Regions from separate parts of the Staphylococcus pseudintermedius genome, predicted to be linked through region 3. Evidence: riboswitches for the same ligand, from Rfam matches in the RefSeq annotation. Region 3 holds a riboswitch; each other region holds the start of a gene.

Region 1 (7,692 bases), 220 kb from region 3:
TAGATAAACGGGTAACCCAAGATATTGCAGATGCGGTCGAAAGTTTAGAATATGAAATTAATACGCTCTATACTTCAAATGGTCAGACGCCGTTCGTTACATTAGGGTTTGGATTAGGCATAGATGAGCTTAGTCGCAAAGTACAAACAGCAATTTTAAAGACACGGATTAAAGGACTCGGTAAAGACCGCATTACAGCGATATTTCCAAAACTCGTGTTTTCCATTAAAAAAGGGACTAATTTTGCACCAGAAGACCCGAATTATGACATCAAACAGTTGGCGTTACAATGTGCGATGAAGCGGATGTATCCAGATATTTTGAATTACGATAAAACTGTAGAACTTTTAGGTGACTTTAAAGCGCCAATGGGATGTCGCTCATTTTTACCTGCATGGCAAAATGCACAAGGTGAGTTTGAAAATAATGGGCGCTGTAATTTAGGCGTGGTCACGCTAAACATTCCACGTATAGCGATTGAGTCGGCTGGTGATATGACGCGTTTTTGGGATTTGTTTGATGAGCGGATGCAAGTCCTACACGATGCGCTCGTTTATCGTATCGAGCGTGTGAAAGAAGCTGTACCGAACAATGCACCAATATTATACAAACGTGGCGCTTTCAAACACCGAATTAATGAAGAAGATCCGGTCGATACATTTTTCAACCAACGACGCGCAACGATTTCGATGGGCTATATTGGATTATATGAAGCAGCGACTGTGTTCTTTGGTCCAAATTGGGAGACGAATCCTGAAGCGAAAGATTTTACATTAAATATTTTAAAACAAATGAAAAATTATCAACTTGAATGGACAGATCAATATGATGTATGGTTTAGCATCTATAGTACGCCTAGCGAGTCGTTGACGGACCGTTTTTGTCGCTTGGATCGAGAAGCATTTGGTGACATACCAGATATTACAGATAAAGGTTATTACCAAAATTCTTTTCACTACGATGTGCGTAAAGATGTCACACCCTTTGAAAAGTTAGATTTTGAGAAAGACTACCCTTATTTAGCATCGGGTGGCTATATCCACTACTGTGAATACCCTAAATTAGATCATAATGTGAAAGCGCTCGAAACTGTATGGGATTATGCGTATGACCGAGTGAGTTATTTAGGGACTAACATTCCGATTGACCATTGCTATGATTGCGGTTTTGAAGGTGATTTTGATACGACTGAGACAGGTTATCGTTGTCCGGAATGTGGCAATCAAAATCCAGAAACGGTGGATGTGGTGAAGCGGACATGTGGTTATCTTGGTAATCCTGTGCAACGTCCGACGATTGAAGGCCGCCATAAAGAAATGTGTGCACGAGTCAAACATCTGAAGGTACGTCAATCATGAGTGTATTAGATGTAAGCACTGGTGCCGGTTATATTGCGAAAATCGAATACCAAAGTTTTGTCGATGGTGAAGGTGTCCGATGTAGTGTTTATGTCTCTGGTTGTCCATTTCAATGTCAAGGTTGCTACAATAAAGCAGCCCAACATTTTCGCTATGGTGAAGCAATGACGCATACGGTGATGGAAGAAGTGCTTGATGCGTGTGCGCCAGAATATATAGCTGGATTAAGTATTTTAGGAGGCGAACCTTTTTGCAATTTGAAAGTTGTTGCGCCACTTGTTCAAGCTTTTCGTGCACGATACGGTCGTGAAAAGTCATTATGGATATGGACGGGATATTTATTCGAATATTTATGGCGTGCTAATGACCAACGGACAGAGATCATAAAACAAACTGATGTGATTGTAGACGGCATGTTCATGCAAAAATTATATCAACCTAATTTGCCCTATAAAGGGTCATTAAACCAACGTGTCATTGATGTTCATCAATTTATTAAAACTAAGATGATGAGCCAGTCGATTTACATTGAATAAACAGATGCGTGCTGATTCTCATAAATATAATTTTTCGAATTTTTGCAACTTGCAAGAAAATTCGGATTTGTATATTGACATCGTTAAGGATGTTAGATAGACTTGTTGTAACATTAAAAGCCAGTAAAACACCCGCACGGTTATTGCATTGGCCGTTCTATTTTCGCGATACATCTTGCATTTTAACAATTGAATCATACTTATCAAGATTGGTGGAGGGACAGGCCCTTTGAAACCAGGCAACCTATTCAGTTAGGTGCTAATTCCTGCAGGTGATTTTACCTGAGAGATAAGTCTTCTAGTAAAAGTCTATCTTTATCAGGTAGGCTTTTATTTTTTATGATTAGGAGGAATGTCAAATGAGAAGTGATTTTAAATTTGAAACGTTGCAATTGCACTCAGGACAAGAAGTCGACGAAAGTAGCCATTCACGTGCTTTACCAATTTATCAAACGACATCTTTTACTTTTGACGATACAGCACATGCGGCGAATTTATTCGGTTTAGATGAACTTGGAAATATTTACACACGTCTGATGAATCCTACAACGAACGTTCTTGAAACACGGGTAACCGAACTTGAAGGGGGTGTCGCTGGTGTAGCGGTTGCTTCAGGTATGGCAGCGATTACTTATGCGATTCAAGCTGTCGCGCAAAAGGGTGATCATATCGTAGCAAGTTCTACATTATATGGCGGGACACATACACTGTTCACACATACGTTACCGAAATATGGGATTGATGTCACATTAGTCGATACGACAGAAGTTAGTCATATAGAAAATGCGCTTCAAGACAATACGAAGGCCTTATTTGTAGAAACGATTGGTAATCCAGAAGGTAATGTTGAGGATTTTGATGCACTTGTAACAATTACAAAAGCACAAGGTATTCCACTTATTGTTGATAATACATTCGCGACGCCTTATCTTTCACGTCCGATTGAACATGGCGCGAACATTGTTGTTCACTCTGCAACCAAATTTATTGGTGGACACGGAACATCAATGGGCGGGGTCATTGTTGATGCAGGTAATTTTAATTGGGATAATGGCAAGTTTCCAGGATTAAGTGAACCCGATCCATCTTATCATGGTTTAGTATTCAGTGAAAAGTTTGGTGAAGCCGCACTTGCTTTTAAAATTCGAACAACAATATTAAGAGATACAGGAGCAGCAATCTCACCATTTAATGCATTTTTACTAACGCAAGGATTAGAGACGCTTTCATTACGGTTAGAACGTCATGTAGAAAATGCTGAAAAAGTTGCACAATATCTTGAAAAGCATGACAAAGTCGCATGGGTTAAATATGCTGGCTTGCCAACGAGTGAGTATTATGCGTTAAAAGAGAAGTATTTACCAAAAGGCGCAAGTTCCATCTTTACCTTTGGTGTCAAAGGTGGATACGAAGCTGGCAAAAAATTTATTGAAGGCTTAGAATTATTTTCTTTGTTAGCGAATGTAGGAGACGCCAAATCGCTTGTCATCCACCCCGCATCAACGACACATCAACAATTGACGGAGGCAGAACAAACAGCAGCAGGTATTGCCCCTGAAACGATTCGTCTTTCTATAGGCCTTGAGCATATCGATGATATTATTGCGGATTTGGAAAAAGGCTTTGCTAAACTTTAATTTTTAAACGTCGCACAAAATAAAGGGAAATTCATGATACGGTAGATTGAAATGAATGCTTTTAAACAATGAAACTTCATATGGAAGATGCAGTTGTTCTACCGCCATGATTTTACCTTTCATTAATTAAAAAGTATCCCCATGAATATACATCATCGTCTTATCAAGAGAGATGGAGGGACTGGCCCAATGAAATCTCGGCAACAGGAATTGATTCACTGTGCCAATTCCAGTAGCACAATTGCTAGAAGATAAGTCAACTTTCACTATGCCTTATCTTCCTATTTTTAGGAGGTAATGTTCATGACACGAAAACAAATTCATTTTAACGGATTCGTCCAAAACTCTCCCGCTCCCCATGCTGCAGGTTTATGGAAACACCCAAAAGATAAAGGAGCGACACACCACAATTTAAAATATTGGACGAATATAGCTCAAACTTTAGAACGTGGTTTATTTGATGGTATTTTTATTGCTGATGTATTAGGTACTTATAGTGTTTATAATCAGTCCCATGACGCCGCAGTGAAACACGCAGTTCAACTCCCCGCACACGACCCTATCCCACTCGTTTCTGCTATTGCAGCAGTAACGGAGCATATTGGTATTGCACCTACTGTTTCTACTACTTATGCACAACCGTATAAACTAGCCCGTCAATTGTCTACACTCGATCATCTGACAAATGGTCGATTAGGTTGGAATGTTGTGACGTCTTATTTAGAAAGCGAGGCAGTGAACTTAGGTTTAAAAGAACGCTTGCCTAAAGCGCTGCGTTACAGTCGTGCTGACGAATTCTTGCAAGTGAGTTATCAGCTGTGGGAAGACAGTTGGGAGGACGATGCAGTTGTTAAAACGCGTGAGACAGATACGTATGCTGATCCTTCCAAAGTTCATGCGATTCACCATAAAGGTACATTTTTCGATATACCTGGACCGCATCTTGTAGAGCCTTCCCCTCAAAGAACACCTGTTTTATTTCAAGCTGGTGCCTCCGAAAAAGGTAAAACGTTTGCTGCGAAGCATGCAGAGGCTGTGTTTACTAAACATACCTCTATTGAATCATTACGAGCATATGTCACAGACATTCGTACAAGGGCACAACAATTTGGCCGTAATGGTGAAGATATCCTTGTTTTTCCAATGGTTTTACCTATTATCGGTGAAACTGAAGAAGAGGCTTATGAAAAATATGAAGCACTGCAAAATGAAGTCAGTTATGAAGGTTCAGTCGCATTGTTAAGCGGACATACGGGTATTGATTTTTCTCAGTATGATCCAGATGAATATATCGAAAATATAGAGACAGAAGCGATGCAAGGCAATCTTAATTTGTATACAAAAGATCCACATCGAAAATGGACATTGCGGGAAGCGGTGAAAAACCACGGGCTCGGTAATGGGACGGCTAAGTTCATTGGCACACCAACACAAATTGCTGATCAATTGGAATTGTGGGCGAATGAAGGCGGTGCAGACGGTTTTAATATTGCACAAGCCTATTCTCCAGGTACGTTTGAAGAATTTGTGGACTTCATCATCCCTGAATTACAAAAAAGAGGTATATATCGTACAGAATATGAAGGTGAAACTTTACGTGAAAACATGTTTGGCAAAGGCCATACGAAAGTGAAACCGACACATCCCGCGCGAAATAAAAAAGTCAATTTAGTACAAATATAGGGGGATGATTATGAATGACGTTAAAGTGTATACATGGATAGGCTTTATTGTTTTTATGGCGCTCATGATTACGGTAGGTTTTGTCAGTTCTAGAAAGATGAAAAGTATTTCAGATTTTGCGACGGGCTTTGGAAGGATTGGACCACGTACGCTAGGCTTGTCTTTTGCAGCGACGTATTTAAGTGCTGCAACCTTTCTAGGTTATCCAGGATGGTCGTATACGTGGGGCCTCAATAATTTATGGTTATTTTTAGCGATGTTTATCGGTGGACCTACAGGCGTTTTAATGGTCGCTAAAAGAGTCAGATCATTAAACACAACACAACAATCCCTCTCACTACCAGATTGGTTGGGCGATTTTTATGACAGTTCTATTTTACGTGTTGGGACAGCTATGATCTTATTATTTAATATTTTCTATATCGCAAGTCAGCTTGTCGCAGGCGCTTTGATTTTTAAATATTTACTCGGTATGAGTTACTTTTCAAGTTTAATTGTTATCACAGTCATTGTTGTGCTTTATGTATACGTAGGTGGTGCACTTGCAGATATTTATACAGATGCCTTACAAGTTATCATGATGGCAGTAGCTGGTCTCACCATTTTTATCTCTGGCATTGTGCTATTTTGGAAGGGGAGCATCCATGATACGTTTTCGGGTATTGTACAAAACTTAAACCACCAAAATCATTACTTAGTCCAAGTTTTTAATCCTGACTCTGTTCACTTTCACTCTTTTACAATGATTATCGGCGCGATTATTATTCAATGGGCTTTTGCATCAGCGCCCCACTTATTTAATAAAATTTTAGGTTTAAAAAGTGAAAAAGATTTAGGACGCATGATTCGAACTTATATTTTTGTAATGTCAATCTGTTTACTTGTTCTTTTTGGCGGTATTTTCAGTCGTGTGGCATTAGGTGGGCAAGTTGAGAGTTCAGATTTAGCCCTATTACAATATATTGAGTGGGCATTCCCTGCTGGCATTGTTGCTTTATTCGGTGTCGTTATATTGGCAGCAGCCATGTCAACTACAGATGGTTTGTTTGTTTCAATTTCTACAGTGTTTGCGAATGATTTATTTTTAAAACTGATTGTCAAACAGAAGTGGGTGAGTCTTGAAGAAGAGAAAGCCAATCGAATTGCTTTTCGCATTAGTCGTGTTTCTGTGCCGGTTGTAGGACTTTTATCGTTTTTATTAGTTTTGAAGCCACCGCTCTATATGAGTGACTTCATGTGGATTGGGATTTCGGGTATTGCAGCCGGTACAATGGGTCCTATTTTGCATGCGGTATATGCGAAACGAAAAGCACCTGGCCGTGCAGCAGAACTATCGATGGTTGTAGGCTTAGTTTCCTATCTCGTTATTTATTTTGGTGGTGTCATCCCAAGTACAATGTCTGCTGGGGCTATCGCAACAATATTAGGCATATTGGCAATTACAGTGATGTCATCTGTCATGCACCATCGTGCTAGCCAACTTTCTGTAGATAAGGGGGAAGCATAATGTTTGTAAATGAAATGTTATCCATTTGGCTATATGGTTATATAGGGATATTTGTTGGACTACTTCTCGCATTAAAATGGGGTTACTCAAATCATGACGAAAAGGAGAATGATTAATGCCAATAATTAAAATTGATTTGATTAAAGGAAAAAGCAAAGATTATATTAAGGAGGTTTTGGATATTTCATATGAAGTGATGCTAGAAGCCTTTCATGCACCAGTAGGGGATCGCTATCAAATTGTGACACAACACGAAGCGTATGAGATGCAAATCTTAGATACAGGTTTAGGCGTAGAACGGACGACGGATGTGTTAGTTTTTACACTTATCACGCGCCCAAGAACGCAAGAACAAAAAACGATTTTTTATCGCAAGCTAGTAGAAATATTACATCTAAAATTAGGCATTCGAAAAGAAGACGTAATCATTACTCTTGTAGAAAACACAGATGAGAATTGGAGCTTTTTCAATGGGGAGGCGCAATTCTTGAATGGAGACTTATAATATGACAAGAAAAATATCATCTAAAATCTCTCTGCTCTCTTGAGTTGTATTGATTGGTAAAAGAGTTCAGTGGTAAGCATATAAATTCATCAACACTGCAAATTATATGGTTGAGTAAGAAAAATTAGTAGTCTACAACTAAGCAAACGTTAAATGCCAACAAACGTATTCAGACAACACATAGCGATGAACTGTAAAATCTGATGATTAGAAAAGATTTTACAGTTCTTTTTATTGAATCTCAGGTGCTTTTCACTCTAATCACTGCCGTCATGAGGTCTGAAATCATAGTCGTTAAGCATCGTATTAAGTGCATAGAGAAAAGTTCGTTATAATAGTGAAAAAGACGAAAGATGTGTTCAAAATGAAAAAAATAATGATTGTGAATACGAGTTATGATCAATTTGATGGCTTTGATTTACCAACAGGTTTATGGTTAAGCGAACTTGTGCATTTTTATGATGTA
Region 2 (7,692 bases), 630 kb from region 3:
ACTTCTTCAATTTGGTAACCGTGTGACTTTTGTTCAGCTTTTAGATAAGGTACGTGTTGAAAAAGGTTGGCATCTACATCGCCTTTATCCAATAACTTGTTCGGAATTTTATAATCATTGACTTCGCGAATTTCAACTTCATAGCCCTTTTTCTTCATGATTTCTCCAGCTTTTTTAGCGACTTGTCCATGGGGTGTCGGTGTTGCTGCAACAACGATTTTTTTATCATCACTTTCATTATTTCCTTTACCACAGGCTGCTAAAACAACTACGAATGCAGCAATTGCCATGAATAATACAGATAATTTTTTCATATACATTCCTCTCCCATCTGACCTATTTTAAATGATTAGGGTGTGAAAGTTTAGCCCATTTGAATGACTTTCCCCATCACACCACATGTTGTTTTTTTATTTCATATTAAATATTTGTGCATCTCACCTTACTCTGCTGGCAATACAGCACCATCATACTTTTTCTTAATGAAATCTTTAATGTCTTTAGAATGTAACACTTCCATTAAAGCTTTGATTTTTTCATCGTCTTTATGGCCCTCTTTAACAGCGATTAAGTTTGCATAAGGATTGTCTTCACCTTTTTCAACAGCAATTGAATCTTTTTGAGGGTTTAATTTTTGTTCGATTGCAAAGTTAGAGTTGATGATTACCGCATCGCCTTCATCATTTTGGAACGTTTTTGGTAAAAATTCTGCAGCTTGTTTACTATTAAACTTGATGTCTTTTTTATTTTCTACAATGTCGTCAAATGTTGCATTTTGAATTTTAACACCGTCTTTAATTTTAATTAAACCTGCATCAACAAAGAATTTTAAGAAACGTCCTTGTTCTGCTGGATTGTTAGAAACGAAAATTTCAGCACCGTTTGGCAAATCTTTTAAACGCTTATACTTGTGAGAATATACAGCCATTGGTTCGATGTGAACGTCACCTGCTGATTCAATTTTATAACCTTTTTCTTTTTTCTCAGTATCTAAATAAGGTGTATGTTGGAAAAAGTTTGCATCTAATTCTCCAGCATCTAGTAATTTGTTTGGCGTTGTGTAATCGTTAATTGTTTTAATTTCTAAGTCATAACCTTTGTCTTTTAATAATGGTTTCGCTTGTTCTAGTATTTCAGCATGTGGCGCTGGCGAAGCACCAACAACGATTTTTTTGTCATCCTTTTTTTCTGCTGACTTATTTCCACATGCAGCAAGTCCAATGGCTAAAGCTAAAATAACAATAATTGATAAAATCCTTTTCATTCCACATTCTCCTTAATCATTAACGTTTATCAATTCTATTTGTAATCCAATCCCCAAGAAATTGAATTAAAAATACTAAAATTAAAATTAAAATAGTTGATACTAAGATGACATCATTTTGGTTACGCGTGAACCCTGTAAGGTAAGCAAGGTTACCTAATCCTCCAGCACCAATCACTCCGGCTACCGCTGTTGAACCGACTAATGCAATTGCTGTTACAGTAATACCTGAAATAAGCGCGGGTAATGATTCAGGAATCAGCACTTTAAGTACGATATTCCAAGTTGTTGCCCCCATTGAACGTGCTGCTTCGATAACACCTTTATCAATTTCTTTTAATGCAATTTCCACTAAACGGCCATAGAATGGTGAAGCACCGATGATCAATGCAGGTAATGCCCCTGTTGGACCACTAATCGTACCAAGCACCAAACTTGTAAATGGAATTAAGAGCAAAATTAAAATAATGAACGGTATCGCCCTGAATAAATTCACCACGAACGATACAATGTTGTAAAAGACGCGTCCGATTTTCGTTTCACTCTTGGATGTTAAAAATAAAATCACACCTAAGATTAAACCTAAAACAAATGAAAACGCTGTTGAAATAACGGTCATATACAATGTTTCGTACGTCGCTTCCCATACATCCGGCCAACGTACATTTGGCATTGTAATCATTTCTTGCAAGATTTCGCTAAAACTTTTACCCATGGCTAACCACCTCTATCTCAACGTTTTGCGCCCTTAACTCTGCTTGAATTTGATCAAAGTTGATACTCGAAAATTGTTCAATGTGTAACAATAGATAACCTAATGTACCCGTTTTAGAATGCTTGATATTACCCTCTAAAATATTCACTGAAATGCCGTGTTTTTGGGTTAAATGTGATACAACTGGGTGTGTTGCGTTTTCACCAGAAAAAATCAGTTTAGCCAAGACTTCATCTTTATCTAATTTAAAAGTTTTTGCTAAATCCTCGCTATCATCACTCGGTTTCAAATCCTCTTGAACGAATCGGCGTGTCACTTGATGTTGTGGGTGCTCGAAAATGTGTGACACTTTTCCCTCTTCAATTACACGGCCATTTTCCATAACTGCCACTTCATCACAAATACGACGAATGACATGCATTTCATGTGTAATCATTATAATTGTTAAATTTTTCTCAGTTTTGAGCTGTAATAATAAATCTAAAATTTCATCGGTCGTTTGAGGATCCAATGCACTTGTTGCCTCATCACATAACAATACTTCTGGATCATTAGCCAATGCGCGCGCGATACCGACACGTTGCTTTTGGCCTCCTGACAATTCTGATGGATAGGCATGTTCCCTACCTTGTAAGCCCACACGTGAAATTAATTCTTGTGCACGTCTTTTCGCTTCATTTTTCGGCATGCCAGCAATTTCAAGTGGAAAAATAATGTTCTCTAGTACAGTTCTTGACCACAATAAATTGAAATGTTGGAAAATCATACTTACCTTTTGACGCTTTCGTCGTAATTCATCTGGACTTAATTGTCCGATATTGTCACCACCAATAATCACTTCCCCTGAGGTTGGTTTTTCTAAATGATTAAATAAACGGACTAAAGTACTTTTACCTGCACCCGAAAATCCAATAATGCCGTAAATCTTACCTTTTTCAATTTCAAGATTGACACCATCAACAGCAGTAACAGATTTCGTCTTGCTTTCGTACTTTTTCACTATATTTTTAAGTGTGATCATACTGTTCCTCCCTGTGTTGCTACTTTAAAAAATTTGGAATAAAAAATGCTTTCCCTTTTAAAGAAAAAAGAGAAAGCATCAATATAAACGCTTTTCTCTCATCTTCAAAAGCAAATCGTTGCTTTATGTGAATTGGCACCATTTCTATAATATAGACGGTTGCCGGGCTTCATAGGGCACATCCCTCCGCCACTCTGGATAAGAGTTTTCTGACTATTCGATTGATTATTATATTATCATCGTCATTCACTGTCGTCAATGACTTTTTTAAATTTTTCTAGCAAGTACGGCACAGAATGGAATGCATAGAGCCTCTCTACTTCTTGATCGTAGCGCATGATGATTAAAATAGGGACCGATTGAATTTCTTTTTCTTGGCTCCACTCAGGGTGATAATTCAGGTCTAACTTTACAATCGGCAACTGGGTGATTTCATTCGAGATATCCAACATGCGTTCTGCTATTTTACATGTGCCACACATCGGTGTGTAACCAAAAATCAGATGTACACTTTGATCAAAATGTTTAGATATATTGTTCAATTGCTTTGAAACACTCATGATATGAATACTTCCCTTTTACATAAAAGTCTTGCTTCACCTTAAAGTCAAAATGCTGCAATACATTTGAGAGGTAATCGCGTGGACAACGGGCAACTTCACTATATTTTGTATCTATGAAAATACCAGTACTTTCACTCAAATATGTCGTAAACCATTTGCGAATGCGACGACCTTCTGCATCTGCATCGACTAAAATGTAGACTTGTTTATCATACAAATATTCAATCATATTGTCTAACTTTTCGATTCCCATCGTGCCATGAGTACAAATAATTTCGACAGGCTCTAACAACACTTCTTGAACACGTTTTTTATCAGATTTCCCTTCAACAACAATAACCTTATGGATCATCGTCATGGTCTTCACCTTCTAAAAAATATTTGAGTATAAAAAACTCCTTGATAACTAAATTACCCAGGAGTTCTCATTTTGATATTATTCGCCAATCATTTTTTCGTAACCAGCTGCATCTAATAATGCGTCTAGTTCACTTTCGTCTTTCAATTCAACTTTAACCATCCAAGCTTCCTCGTATGGTGATTCGTTAACTGCTTCTGGTGCATCTTCTAAGTTTTCATTCACTGCAACGACTTTACCAGATACTGGAGAATATAACTCAGATACTGTTTTAACAGATTCTACACTACCAAAAGTTTCGCCTTCTGTTAATTCGTCTTCTACTTCTGGAAGCTCAACGAAAACGATATCCCCAAGTTCGCTTTGTGCAAAGTCAGTAATACCAATGATTGCAGTATTTCCTTCAACTTTTACCCATTCATGTTCTTTTGAATATTTTAATCCACTTGGCACTGCCACTTGAATCCCCTCCTATTTAATGATTACGGTTACAAGTTAATCATGACACATTGCAACGGTTCAATCAACTATTTTATGACACCCAAATGTCACGATAGTCGGCTTCTTTAAAACCAACTGTGACCGTATCACCAGAAACCGCAAGTGGCCTTTTCACTAACATACCATCAGATGCGAGTAATTCTAATTTTTCTTCATCACTCATCTCACCTAATCGGTCTTTTAAATTCAATTCCTTATATTTTGCACCGTGCGTGTTGAAGAATTTTTTTATTTCTAAATCTGATTTTTGAATGATTTGACGAAACTCTTCTTTTGTCGGTGTATGTTGTGTAATATCAATAGGTTCAAAGCTCACGCCATTATCTGATAAAAACTTGGCCGCTTTTTTACAAGTTGTACAGTTTGGATATTGATAAAATTTAATCATCATTAAACCTCCTCGTTCAAATTAATTTAAATATAACAAATTATTATTTAAAATGCTTGTATTTTTAGCATGCAAACTTCAACATATACAACTTTTGCGCTATAACAAATAAATAGCAATAAATTGATTACCGTCACTACGATTACTTTTTGAGTTAACTTCAGAACGATTTTTGGAGTGTGCGCTGTACGTCCCAAAATCTGTTCACCAATTTGTACGGGTGACTTCTCTTATAAAATTCGTTATAATATCGTTACTTATCAGTTAAAAGGAGAGGTCTAACATGCAAAGTATTACAACTATGGATGCATTCAATCAAGTGATTCAAAGTAACGAACCTGTCATCATTAAATTCGAAGCCGGTTGGTGCCCTGACTGTAGGGCGATGGATATGTGGATTGACCCAATCGTTGAAAAATATAACCAATACGAATGGTATGCAGTTAATCGTGATGAATTAGAAGACGCAGCAACGCAATATGAAGTGATGGGTATTCCGAGTCTTTTAATCTTCCAAAATGGCGAAAAGCTGCACCACTTACATTCTGCAAATGCTAAGTCACCTGAACAAGTCGAAAGCTATTTGGCTGAAAGTTTAGGCTAGTTTTCAAATATCGTAGAAAGAGGCTAGGAGTACTTTCAATTGTGCCCTAGCCTCTTCCTATTTTAATATACAAATCCTTCACATTGATTGAAGATGCAGTCTCAACAATGTAAAACAATACAGTCCCCTTTAAAACTCTGTAATCATCGCTTTGTTTTTACGCGGTACTTTACGAAATTTGTCTTCCTCTTTTAAATCTGTTAAATACAGAAAACCAATCAACTTTTCATCTGGACCTACACCAAACGCCGCACGCACTTTAGGTTTAAAAATATATTCTGGTGTTTTCCAACATGTCCCGATACCTTTTTCATACAGTAATAGAAGCAGGTTTTGCGCAAAAGCACCGACTGCAAGATAGTTTTCATTCTCTTCTCGTTGTCTTGCGTCACATTTCATCACAATCGCAAGAAAGCCACCCAAGTTCGTTACCGCATCATAATGACTTTGTTGCTTTTCGTGATCTCTTGGAAAGGCATAACGTGACACTTCACGACTCATCTCGCCCAGTTTATGTTTTGGTACATACACGACACGCCAAGGCTCTCGCATACCATGATTAGGTGCATCTGCCGCTTCATAAATTGCTTTTTTTAAAGCTGACTCATCGATATACATATCTCTTTCGAACTTCTTTATACTTCTTCTTGATTTAATCGCTTCTTGAAGTTCCATTCCTATCTACCCCTCAATTATTGATAATCATTATCAATTATAAACGACAGTATTTTAACTTTCAAATAAACTGTATAGCGGCAATACTTGTGCTAACGTTTGTACATGAAGCTGTCCTGGTGCGACACTGTCAGACAATGCACCATAAGACAACGCACCACCGAACGTGTTTTGTGCCGTTCTAGAAATCAGTCCGAGTTGCCCCATCGAAATCCCTGTCACCCATTGTTGTAACGCTTCGTTTGCCTCACTCAATGCTTGTAACAATGTTAATACATCTTGTCGTGTCTTGGGCATCACTGCAACCTTTAAATGATTCGCTCCTAGTTTTGACATATGATAATACGTCTTCTTAAGCACCTCTATCGTAGGGGTCATTTCAAAATTATGATAAGACGCAATCGACACTTTTCCACCTTGATGAATCGCTTCAACCACTTGACGACGTGCATCTTGATCAGGTTCCCATTCAATATCAATAAAGTCAATTTTGTCTAACGAGGCTAACCGACGCAATAACTGTAAATACCCATCTGTTGATAATATGCCCTTACCCCCTTGTTGAGACGTTCGATACGTCACTAGCAACTCAAATGTAACGGGAAGCGCGACAATTTGTTGAACCATCTTTTCAACCACCGCTATTTCACAATTAGGAATCCCGTCAATGCGCAACTCAAGAATATCGAAATCATTCGCGTAACGTTCGATATCATGCAATTCCTCAGGGGTCAATGTAGGGCTTAAAGGCATTAAGCTCGCAACAATTTGTGTTTTCAATTCTGTTTCACCTTTTCTCTTTATGGATTAACAATATTTTCTGCTTGTCGAGTACGAATAAATGATAAAACATCATTTAATGGAATGTCGACTAAGTTTTTCACAGCCTCATCAGTATAAAATGCGACATGTGGTGAGAGCAATACTTTTTCATGATTCAATAGCGCCTTTAAAGTCTCATCCTCTAATTCGCGGCCGCCCCAGTCATGTCTGAAGTATGCCCCTTCATTTTCATACGTATCAATGGCTACTCCTGCGACATGCCCCGCTTCTATACTGCGGATTAACGCTGTCGTGTCCACTACACTGCCACGTGCGGCATTAATGAGTAACAATCCAGGTTTCGCTTGTTTTAAAACATCTTCATTAATCAAATAATGATTTTCTTTAGAACCAGGAATATGAAGTGTTAACACATCGACTTGTGAAATGAGTTTTTCGAGACTGTCTACATATGTCACAACATCGTTTAGTGCTTCATCCGGTGCAATATCATAGGCCAAAACTTCTGAACCGAATCCTTTAAATATTTTAGCTGCACGACTTCCAATACGCCCTGTGCCTAACACACCAATTTTCAAGGATTCCACCGTACGACCCTGTAAATTTAGATTCCACGTAAAATCATTTTGAGCCATATTACGGTCAATTTGTGCCGTATGTCGCACTAACTCTAACGTACGTGTCACAGCGAATTCAGCAATCGATTGTGGCGAATAACTAGGTACATTACTAATTTTAATATTTTCAAGATTTGCGGCCTCTAAATCAAATTGATCGTAGCCGGCCGAACGTTGCGCAATATGAAAAATCCCATTTTCTG
Region 3 (7,692 bases):
GTGATAAAGATGCCAAACCTGAATATGCACATACGTTAAATGGTTCAGGTTTAGCAGTAGGTCGTACATTTGCGGCGATTGTAGAGAACTATCAAAATGAAGATGGTACGATTACAGTGCCTGAAGCGTTAGTCCCATTCATGGGTGGTCAAACAGTTATCAAACCGCTTTAAGATAAAATGGACGTTACAAACAACCCAATATAGAATAGCTGAAATCAAAACAGGAGGTCGTATTTTTAATATGTGACCTCCTGTTTTTTTAGCATGTGAAGAGGGTAGGGGGGTAAAAAGTAATCAAAATAACAAAATAAGACGCACCTCATCAATTATTATCTCAATATTCTAAAATTAACATAAAAAGCCATAATATCATCATTTCTAGACGGTAGGTTAGACTGAGGGATGAATGAGGTGAGACTTACTTTATAGCAAGATGGTATATGTTGTACTATAATAAGAATAATTTTCAAGGGGGTGAGTCTCAATGCCTTACACTACATTTAAACAAGGCATCCGCGATTGTCTCCCTACTGTACTAGGCTATGCTGGGGTAGGCTTTTCATTTGGAATTGTGAGTGTCGCATCAGGCTTCAACATTTTAGAAATATTACTGCTCTCATTACTTGTTTATGCAGGGGCAGCACAATTTATTATTATTGCGCTCATTGCCGTACAAACGCCGATCTGGGTCATTGTGCTCACTGCGATGATTGTCAATAGCCGTATGTTTTTATTAAGCATGACATTGGCGCCGAATTTCAAACATGATCATTTCATACATAGGGTAGGGGTAGGGTCTTTGTTGACGGATGAGACATTTGCTGTTGCAATCACGCCTTATTCGAAAGGACATACGATGACATATCAGTGGATGTATGGCTTAAATCTACTGGCCTACTTATTTTGGGCATTGGTTACTGTGCTCGGTGGATTGTTAGGTGACTTTTTCCAACATCCAGAAGTATTTGGATTGGACTACGCGATCACTGCGATGTTTATCTTTTTAGCAATTTCACAATTTGAGGGCATTACGAAATCGAAATTACGTGTGTATCTCTATTTAGTTGCAATCGTCATTGTTATGATGTTACTACTCAGTTTGTTTTTGCCTTCGTATTTAGCAATTTTACTTGCATCGACTTTAAGTGCGACGATAGGGATGGTGATTGACCGATGAGCATGTACGTATTTTGGACGATTTTTTTAGCAGGACTTGGGACTTTACTTATCAGAATCACACCTTTTGTCATGATTTCACGTATGGAACTGTCTGACAAGATGCTTAAGTGGCTGACGTTTATTCCGATTACATTATTTACTGCATTAGTGGTCGATGGGTTCATTCAGCAACAAGAAGGCGTGATGGGTTATACATTGAATTGGCACTTTATCATCGCGCTCATTCCGACGCTTATCATTGCTTTTTGGACGAGACGTTTAACGATAACAGTTATTGTCGGTATGGTAAGTGTGGCACTGTTGAGAATTATCGGATTATTCTAACAATCATTTGCATACGTGATAGGTTTGCGGTATGATTAAAGACACAACATAACTTTATTAAAAATAAGCTTATTAAGAGAAGTTGAGGGATTTGGCCCAGTGACACTTCAGCAACCACTTATCGTTATAAGTACGGTGCTACAACCAACCACGTTATGTGGATGATAAGTTCATTTAAAAACTGACTTATAAACGTTGTATAGCCGTCAAAGGTTGTACAGCTTTTTTAATTTTTAGAGGGAGGGCAGACTGAAATGGTGAATTATCGCGTGGACACATTAGCATTAGGTGCATTTACGACAGAATCAGGTGAAACGATTGAAAATTTGAAGCTTCAGTATGAATATGTAGGTTATCCTGGCCAGCCACTCGTCGTCGTATGTCATGCGTTGACAGGTAACCATCTCACTTATGGGACAGAAGACAATCCAGGGTGGTGGCGAGAGATTATTGATGGGGGATACATGCCAGTTCATGATTACCAATTTTTGACATTTAATGTCATTGGTAGTCCGTTTGGGTCGAGTTCTCGTCTAACAGATCCCAACTTCCCACAAAAACTCACCTTGCGAGATATTGTGCGTGCTCTCGAAAAAGGCATTGAAGCACTCGGTCATCAAAAAATAGACATTCTCATCGGAGGCTCTTTAGGTGGCATGCAAGTAATGGAGCTCCTCTACAATCAAAAGTTCGAAGTGAAAAAGGCAGTCATTTTAGCAGCTACTGAAAAGACATCTTCTTATAGTCGGGCGTTTAATGAAATAGCGAGACAAGCCATCCATTTAGCAGGAGAAGAAGGATTAAGTATCGCGCGGCAACTCGGCTTTTTAACGTACCGGTCCTCTAAAAGTTATGACGCCCGCTTCACACCTGATGAAGTCGTGTTATATCAAAAGCACCAAGGCGATAAATTTAAAGAACAGTTTGATTTGCAATGTTATTTAACACTTCTTGATGTGTTAGACAGTCATGACATTCACCATGGTAGAGATGATGTCGCAAACGTATTCCAATCATTAGACACGAAAGTTCTCACGCTCGGCTTTACAGATGACTTGCTGTATCCAGATGACCAAGTTGCTGCGTTAGGCTGTTATTTCAAATATCATCGCCATTTCTTTGTGCCTGATAATGTAGGACATGATGGCTTTTTATTGAATTTTAATGATTGGGCGCCGTACCTGTATCATTTCCTAAAAGTTTCACGATTTAGACGCTAACTTTAGACGAAAACGTTACATTTTTGTTATAATTGCGTCAACTAAGAATACTAGACAAGAAGCTATATTTTAGGGATAATAGCTAAAATATAGCTTTTCTAATGTGTTCAAGAAAGTGACGTTTTGTAATTCAATTGTAAGACGCGTGAAATCATGTGGCGCAAATTGTATTCATATTACAAAGCCTGTAAAATAGAATTTATAGACTATAATAGTTTGGAAGTGGCGTCTTTGTTTTCGAAAATTAATCCTAAAGCAACCCTAATCAGCATTGTGGCGTTGTTAGTGGTGACTTTAGTTATACATGTTATGCCTGGATTAGCAATCATTTTGGCATGCTTTAGTTTAATCCCAGGTATCGTTTTATGGTACCAATCTAAGCATTCGTTTGGCTTAGTCGCACTTATTGCGATTATTCTCTCAACGCTCACAGGCAACGTTTTTGTGATGACATTTTTAATCATTATTTTAGTTTTAAGTATGGTCATCAGTCAGTTATTAATCCAACGTGCATCTAAAGAGCGCATCTTATATTTAACGACATTCGTGGCAAGTGTTTTAACATTAAGTGCGATGATGATTTTACAAACTTTGAAAAAAATCCCGTATGCTGACGACTTATTGCAACCGTATCGTGCAATAATGCATCAAGCTGCAGAGTTAGAAAATTTAGATCAACAAGCTCAAGAGATTTTAAACAATTCGATTCAACAACTCGCAATACAGTTGCCGGGGATGATTGTAGTAGCGATTGCTATTTACGTGTTCATTACATTGCTCATCATTTTCCCGATTTTACGTAAGTTCAAAGTGGCAACACCTGTATTTCGCCCACTATTTTTCTGGCAAATGAAGCGTTCAGTTTTCATTATGTATGCATTGGCATTATTAACAACGATTACAACACAACCTGCCACTACACCGAACAGCATTGGCATTAATTTCCAAATCGTTTTAGGTTTCTTATTAGTGATTCAAGGTTTAAGTTTTATTCATTTCTTTGCATCTATTAAAAGAATGCCCGGCGTGTTAAAAGTGATTTTAGTGATTGTCGGTGTACTGTTTTATCCAATGACACGCCTCATTGGTTTACTCGATTTGGGGTTGAATTTAAAACGTATGATAAAAAACGATAAGAGGTGACAAGATGAATCGTCATTCAATGAAGAAAGCGTTGATCGTACCTTTTTTAGTGATTACCGTTACAGCAATCATCATTGTAGGTCTATCCTTTTTCTTTAATCAGTGGCTTGCGTTTATCGCTGCTATCCTGTTATTTGTCATGCTCATTATCAGTGTCTTTATTTTTAGACGTTTCTATCGTTATTTAGATCGTTATTTAGATGATTTGAGTGGCAAAATATCAGTAGGTAGTGATCGTGCAGTCAAAACAATGCCACTAGGTTTGATTGTGTTAAATGAAAATGACCAAATTGAGTGGGTCAACCCTTTCATGTCAGAGCGGATTGAAAGGAATGTCATTTCAGATCCAATCAATGAAGTGTACCCGAATATTTTAAAGCAACTCGAAAAGGCGAAAGAAATCGAAATAGCAGATGGTGCGTATGCCTATCGTGTCCGTTATTCAGAAAAAGAACATATTTTGTATTTTATAGATATGACGGAAGAAGCCACCATCCAACAAGCGTACGATGATCAACAGCCGATTATTGCGACATTGTTTTTAGATAACTATGACGAAATTACGCAAAATATGAACGATACACAACGTTCTGAAATCAACTCGATGGTGACACGTGTCATTAGTCGTTGGGCACAAGAACATAATGTGTATTTCAAGCGTTATAGTTCCGATCAATTTATTGCTTATTTGAATCGTCGTATTTTACGTGAATTAGAAGAGACAAAGTTTGATATTTTAAGCCAGCTTCGTGAAAAAAGTGTCGGTTATCGCGCACAACTCACTTTAAGTATCGGTGTCGGTGAAGGCTCAGAAAACTTAATTGACCTGGGTGAATTGTCACAATCTGGTCTTGATCTCGCGTTAGGTCGTGGTGGTGACCAAGTTGCGATTAAAAATATGAATGGCAACGTCCGTTTTTATGGCGGTAAGACTGACCCGATGGAAAAACGTACTCGTGTGAGAGCGCGTGTCATTTCCCATGCGTTGAAAGATATCCTATTAGAAGGCGACAAAGTCATCGTGATGGGACATAAACGCCCAGACTTAGATGCGATTGGTGCGGCGATTGGTGTGACCCGATTTGCGATGATGAACAACTTGGAAGCGTATATCGTGTTAAATGAGTCTGACATCGACCCTACATTACGTCGTGTGATGGATGAAATCGATGAAAAGCCTGAATTGAAGGAGCGCTTTGTGACGTCCGATGATGCATGGAATATGATGACATCTCGTACAACACTTGTCGTCGTTGATACGCATAAACCGGAAATGGTCATTGACGAGAACATTTTAAATAAAGCCAATCGTAAAGTGGTCATTGATCATCACCGTCGTGGCGAAAGCTTTATCTCAAGTCCGTTACTCGTCTACATGGAGCCATATGCAAGCTCTACCGCAGAACTTGTCACAGAGCTACTCGAGTATCAACCGACTGAACAACGCTTAACACGCTTAGAATCGACTGTGATGTATGCAGGTATCATCGTTGATACACGTAACTTTACATTGCGTACAGGCTCGCGTACATTTGATGCAGCAAGTTATCTCCGTGCGCATGGAGCCGATACAATCTTAACGCAACATTTCTTAAAAGATGATATTGAGACGTATATTAACCGTTCAGAGTTGATTCGTACGGTGAAATTACAAGAGAATGGTATCGCAATCGCACATGGTCCGGATGACAAAATCTATCATCCTGTGACCGTAGCCCAAGCAGCAGATGAATTGTTGAGTCTTGATGGCGTGGAAGCGGCGTATGTCGTTGCGCGTCGTGAAGAAAATCTCATTGGTATGTCTGCCCGTTCACTTGGCGAATTCAACGTCCAACTCACTATGGAAGCGTTGGGCGGTGGCGGTCATCTCACAAACGCTGCAACGCAACTAGAGGGCGTGACTGTTGAAGCGGCTATCGAAAAGTTACAACAAGCGATTAATGAACAATTGGATAGGAGTGACGAATCATGAAAGTGATTTTTACACAAGATGTTAAAGGTAAAGGGAAACAAGGTGAAGTTAAAGACGTGCCAGTCGGTTATGCGAACAACTTCTTAATCAAAAATGGTTATGCTGTTGAAGCAACACCAGGGAACTTGAAACAATTAGAACAAAAAAATAAACGTATTGAAAAAGACAAACAACAAGAGCTTGAAGATGCAAAAGCGTTAAAAGAACGTTTAGCAGCGCTTGAAGTTGAAGTGAAAGCGAAATCGGGTGAAGGCGGTAAATTGTTCGGTTCTATTAGTACGAAACAAATCGCTGAAGCATTGAAAGCGCAACATGATATTAAGATCGATAAACGTAAAATGGAATTGCCACACGGTATTCACGCGTTAGGTTATACGAATGTGCCTGTGAAACTGCATAAAGAGGTAGAAGGTACGATTCGTGTGCATACTGTAGAGCAATAATGATAGGGTTGTGAAGAAAGCTGGTGCAGAGGTCACCGGCTTTTTTCATATATCATTTGTAATACTATAGAGTAAAAGCGGTTTAAAAAGGATTTGATAAAATGGAGAATATATCTAAAGAATTAAAAAGATATGTGTGGGTTTATATGATCTCTATGATTCCAATGTCCTTCATTATCAGAGTTTTACCTAAAGACAGTCTTTTTGAAATAATCATGTCACTTATCATTGTGGTGCTATCTTCTATTGGTTTATCAACTGTGGTGATTTACATCTTATATTTGATAAAGAAAAGGAAGTCATAAAGCGTATGATGTGTATGTTAAATTCATGAATTTTAAGACATGTGCGTATATCAGCAATTTACATTTTTGAACATGCTGAATCATGTATTGTGATTCGGTTTAGGTTATTATAGAATATGTTAAGTATATGTCATGAAAGTGAGGAGGTCATTGGCATGGATGAAATGTATGAACATAATCGAATGCCACACAGTCATGAGGCGGAACAATCTGTACTGGGGGCGATTTTTCTCGACCCAGAATTGATGTCGTCCACGCAAGAAATTTTGTTGCCTGAATCATTTTATCGTGGTGCGCATCAGCATATTTTCCGTGCGATGATGGACCTGAATGAAGATGGTAAAGATATTGACATTGTGACTGTTTTGGATCGACTCACACAAGAAGGGGTCGTGAATGAAGCGGGAGGTCCCCAATATCTTGCTGAAATTACATCGAATGTACCGACAACGCGAAATATTCAATACTACACAGACGTGGTGTTCAAAAATGCAGTCAAACGTAAGCTCATTCACACTGCGGATAGTATTGCGAATGATGGCTATAACGATGAATTAGATTTAGATACCGTGCTGAATGATGCAGAACGTCGTATCTTGGAACTGTCTTCTACACGTGAGAGTGACGGTTTTAAAGATATTCGTGACGTATTAGGACAAGTTTATGATAATGCGGAACAATTGGATCAGAATAGTGGTCAAACGCCAGGCATTCCGACAGGTTACCGCGATTTAGACCAGATGACAGCAGGCTTTAATCGTAATGATTTGATTATTTTAGCGGCGCGACCTTCAGTAGGTAAGACTGCCTTCGCTCTTAATATTGCGCAAAAAGTAGCCACACATGAAGATCAATATACGGTCGGCATTTTCTCATTAGAGATGGGTGCAGACCAATTGGCGACACGTATGATTTGTAGTTCGGGCAATGTCGATTCGAACCGTTTACGTACGGGGACGATGACTGAGGAGGATTGGAATCGATTTACAGTGGCAGTCGGTAAACTGTCTCGGACGAAAATTTTTATTGATGATACACCAGGTGTGCGGATTACCGATATTCGTTCAAAATGTCGTCGTTTAAAGCAAGAACATGGACTGGATA

What was found. Region 3 has a riboswitch for S-adenosylmethionine ahead of metX (homoserine O-acetyltransferase MetX). Riboswitches for the same ligand answer to the same signal wherever they lie in the genome.
Region 1: linked by a shared signal. The riboswitch ahead of P3U61_RS00955 (LLM class flavin-dependent oxidoreductase) and the one ahead of metX (homoserine O-acetyltransferase MetX) in region 3 are both predicted to bind S-adenosylmethionine.
Region 2: linked by a shared signal. The riboswitch ahead of P3U61_RS09220 (methionine ABC transporter ATP-binding protein) and the one ahead of metX (homoserine O-acetyltransferase MetX) in region 3 are both predicted to bind S-adenosylmethionine.

Annotation. Positions count from the first base shown of each region.
Region 1 covers NZ_CP120150.1:232,477-240,168, forward strand. The annotation lists gene nrdD (anaerobic ribonucleoside-triphosphate reductase) at 1-1,358, shown strand, start outside; gene nrdG (anaerobic ribonucleoside-triphosphate reductase activating protein) at 1,355-1,894, shown strand; SAM riboswitch class I at 2,092-2,190, shown strand; gene P3U61_RS00950 (O-acetylhomoserine aminocarboxypropyltransferase/cysteine synthase family protein) at 2,254-3,531, shown strand; SAM riboswitch class I at 3,689-3,789, shown strand; gene P3U61_RS00955 (LLM class flavin-dependent oxidoreductase) at 3,835-5,214, shown strand; gene P3U61_RS00960 (sodium:solute symporter family protein) at 5,225-6,721, shown strand; gene P3U61_RS00965 (tautomerase family protein) at 6,837-7,226, shown strand; gene P3U61_RS00970 (type 1 glutamine amidotransferase domain-containing protein) at 7,591-7,692, shown strand, end outside.
Region 2 covers NZ_CP120150.1:1,956,977-1,964,668, forward strand. The annotation lists gene P3U61_RS09205 (MetQ/NlpA family ABC transporter substrate-binding protein) at 1-314, opposite strand, end outside; gene P3U61_RS09210 (MetQ/NlpA family ABC transporter substrate-binding protein) at 443-1,264, opposite strand; gene P3U61_RS09215 (methionine ABC transporter permease) at 1,284-1,979, opposite strand; gene P3U61_RS09220 (methionine ABC transporter ATP-binding protein) at 1,972-3,000, opposite strand; SAM riboswitch class I at 3,096-3,205, opposite strand; gene P3U61_RS09225 (thioredoxin family protein) at 3,243-3,560, opposite strand; gene P3U61_RS09230 (toprim domain-containing protein) at 3,526-3,921, opposite strand; gene gcvH (glycine cleavage system protein GcvH) at 4,000-4,380, opposite strand; gene P3U61_RS09240 (arsenate reductase family protein) at 4,454-4,810, opposite strand; gene P3U61_RS09245 (thioredoxin family protein) at 5,094-5,414, shown strand; gene P3U61_RS09250 (nitroreductase family protein) at 5,544-6,089, opposite strand; gene aroD (type I 3-dehydroquinate dehydratase) at 6,144-6,869, opposite strand; gene P3U61_RS09260 (D-2-hydroxyacid dehydrogenase) at 6,890-7,692, opposite strand, start outside.
Region 3 covers NZ_CP120150.1:14,054-21,745, forward strand. The annotation lists gene serS (serine--tRNA ligase) at 1-173, shown strand, start outside; gene P3U61_RS00055 (AzlC family ABC transporter permease) at 487-1,179, shown strand; gene P3U61_RS00060 (AzlD domain-containing protein) at 1,176-1,505, shown strand; SAM riboswitch class I at 1,572-1,676, shown strand; gene metX (homoserine O-acetyltransferase MetX) at 1,760-2,725, shown strand; gene P3U61_RS00070 (DUF2232 domain-containing protein) at 2,957-3,868, shown strand; gene P3U61_RS00075 (DHH family phosphoesterase) at 3,873-5,840, shown strand; gene rplI (50S ribosomal protein L9) at 5,837-6,283, shown strand; gene P3U61_RS00085 (DUF6007 family protein) at 6,439-6,588, shown strand; gene dnaB (replicative DNA helicase) at 6,744-7,692, shown strand, end outside.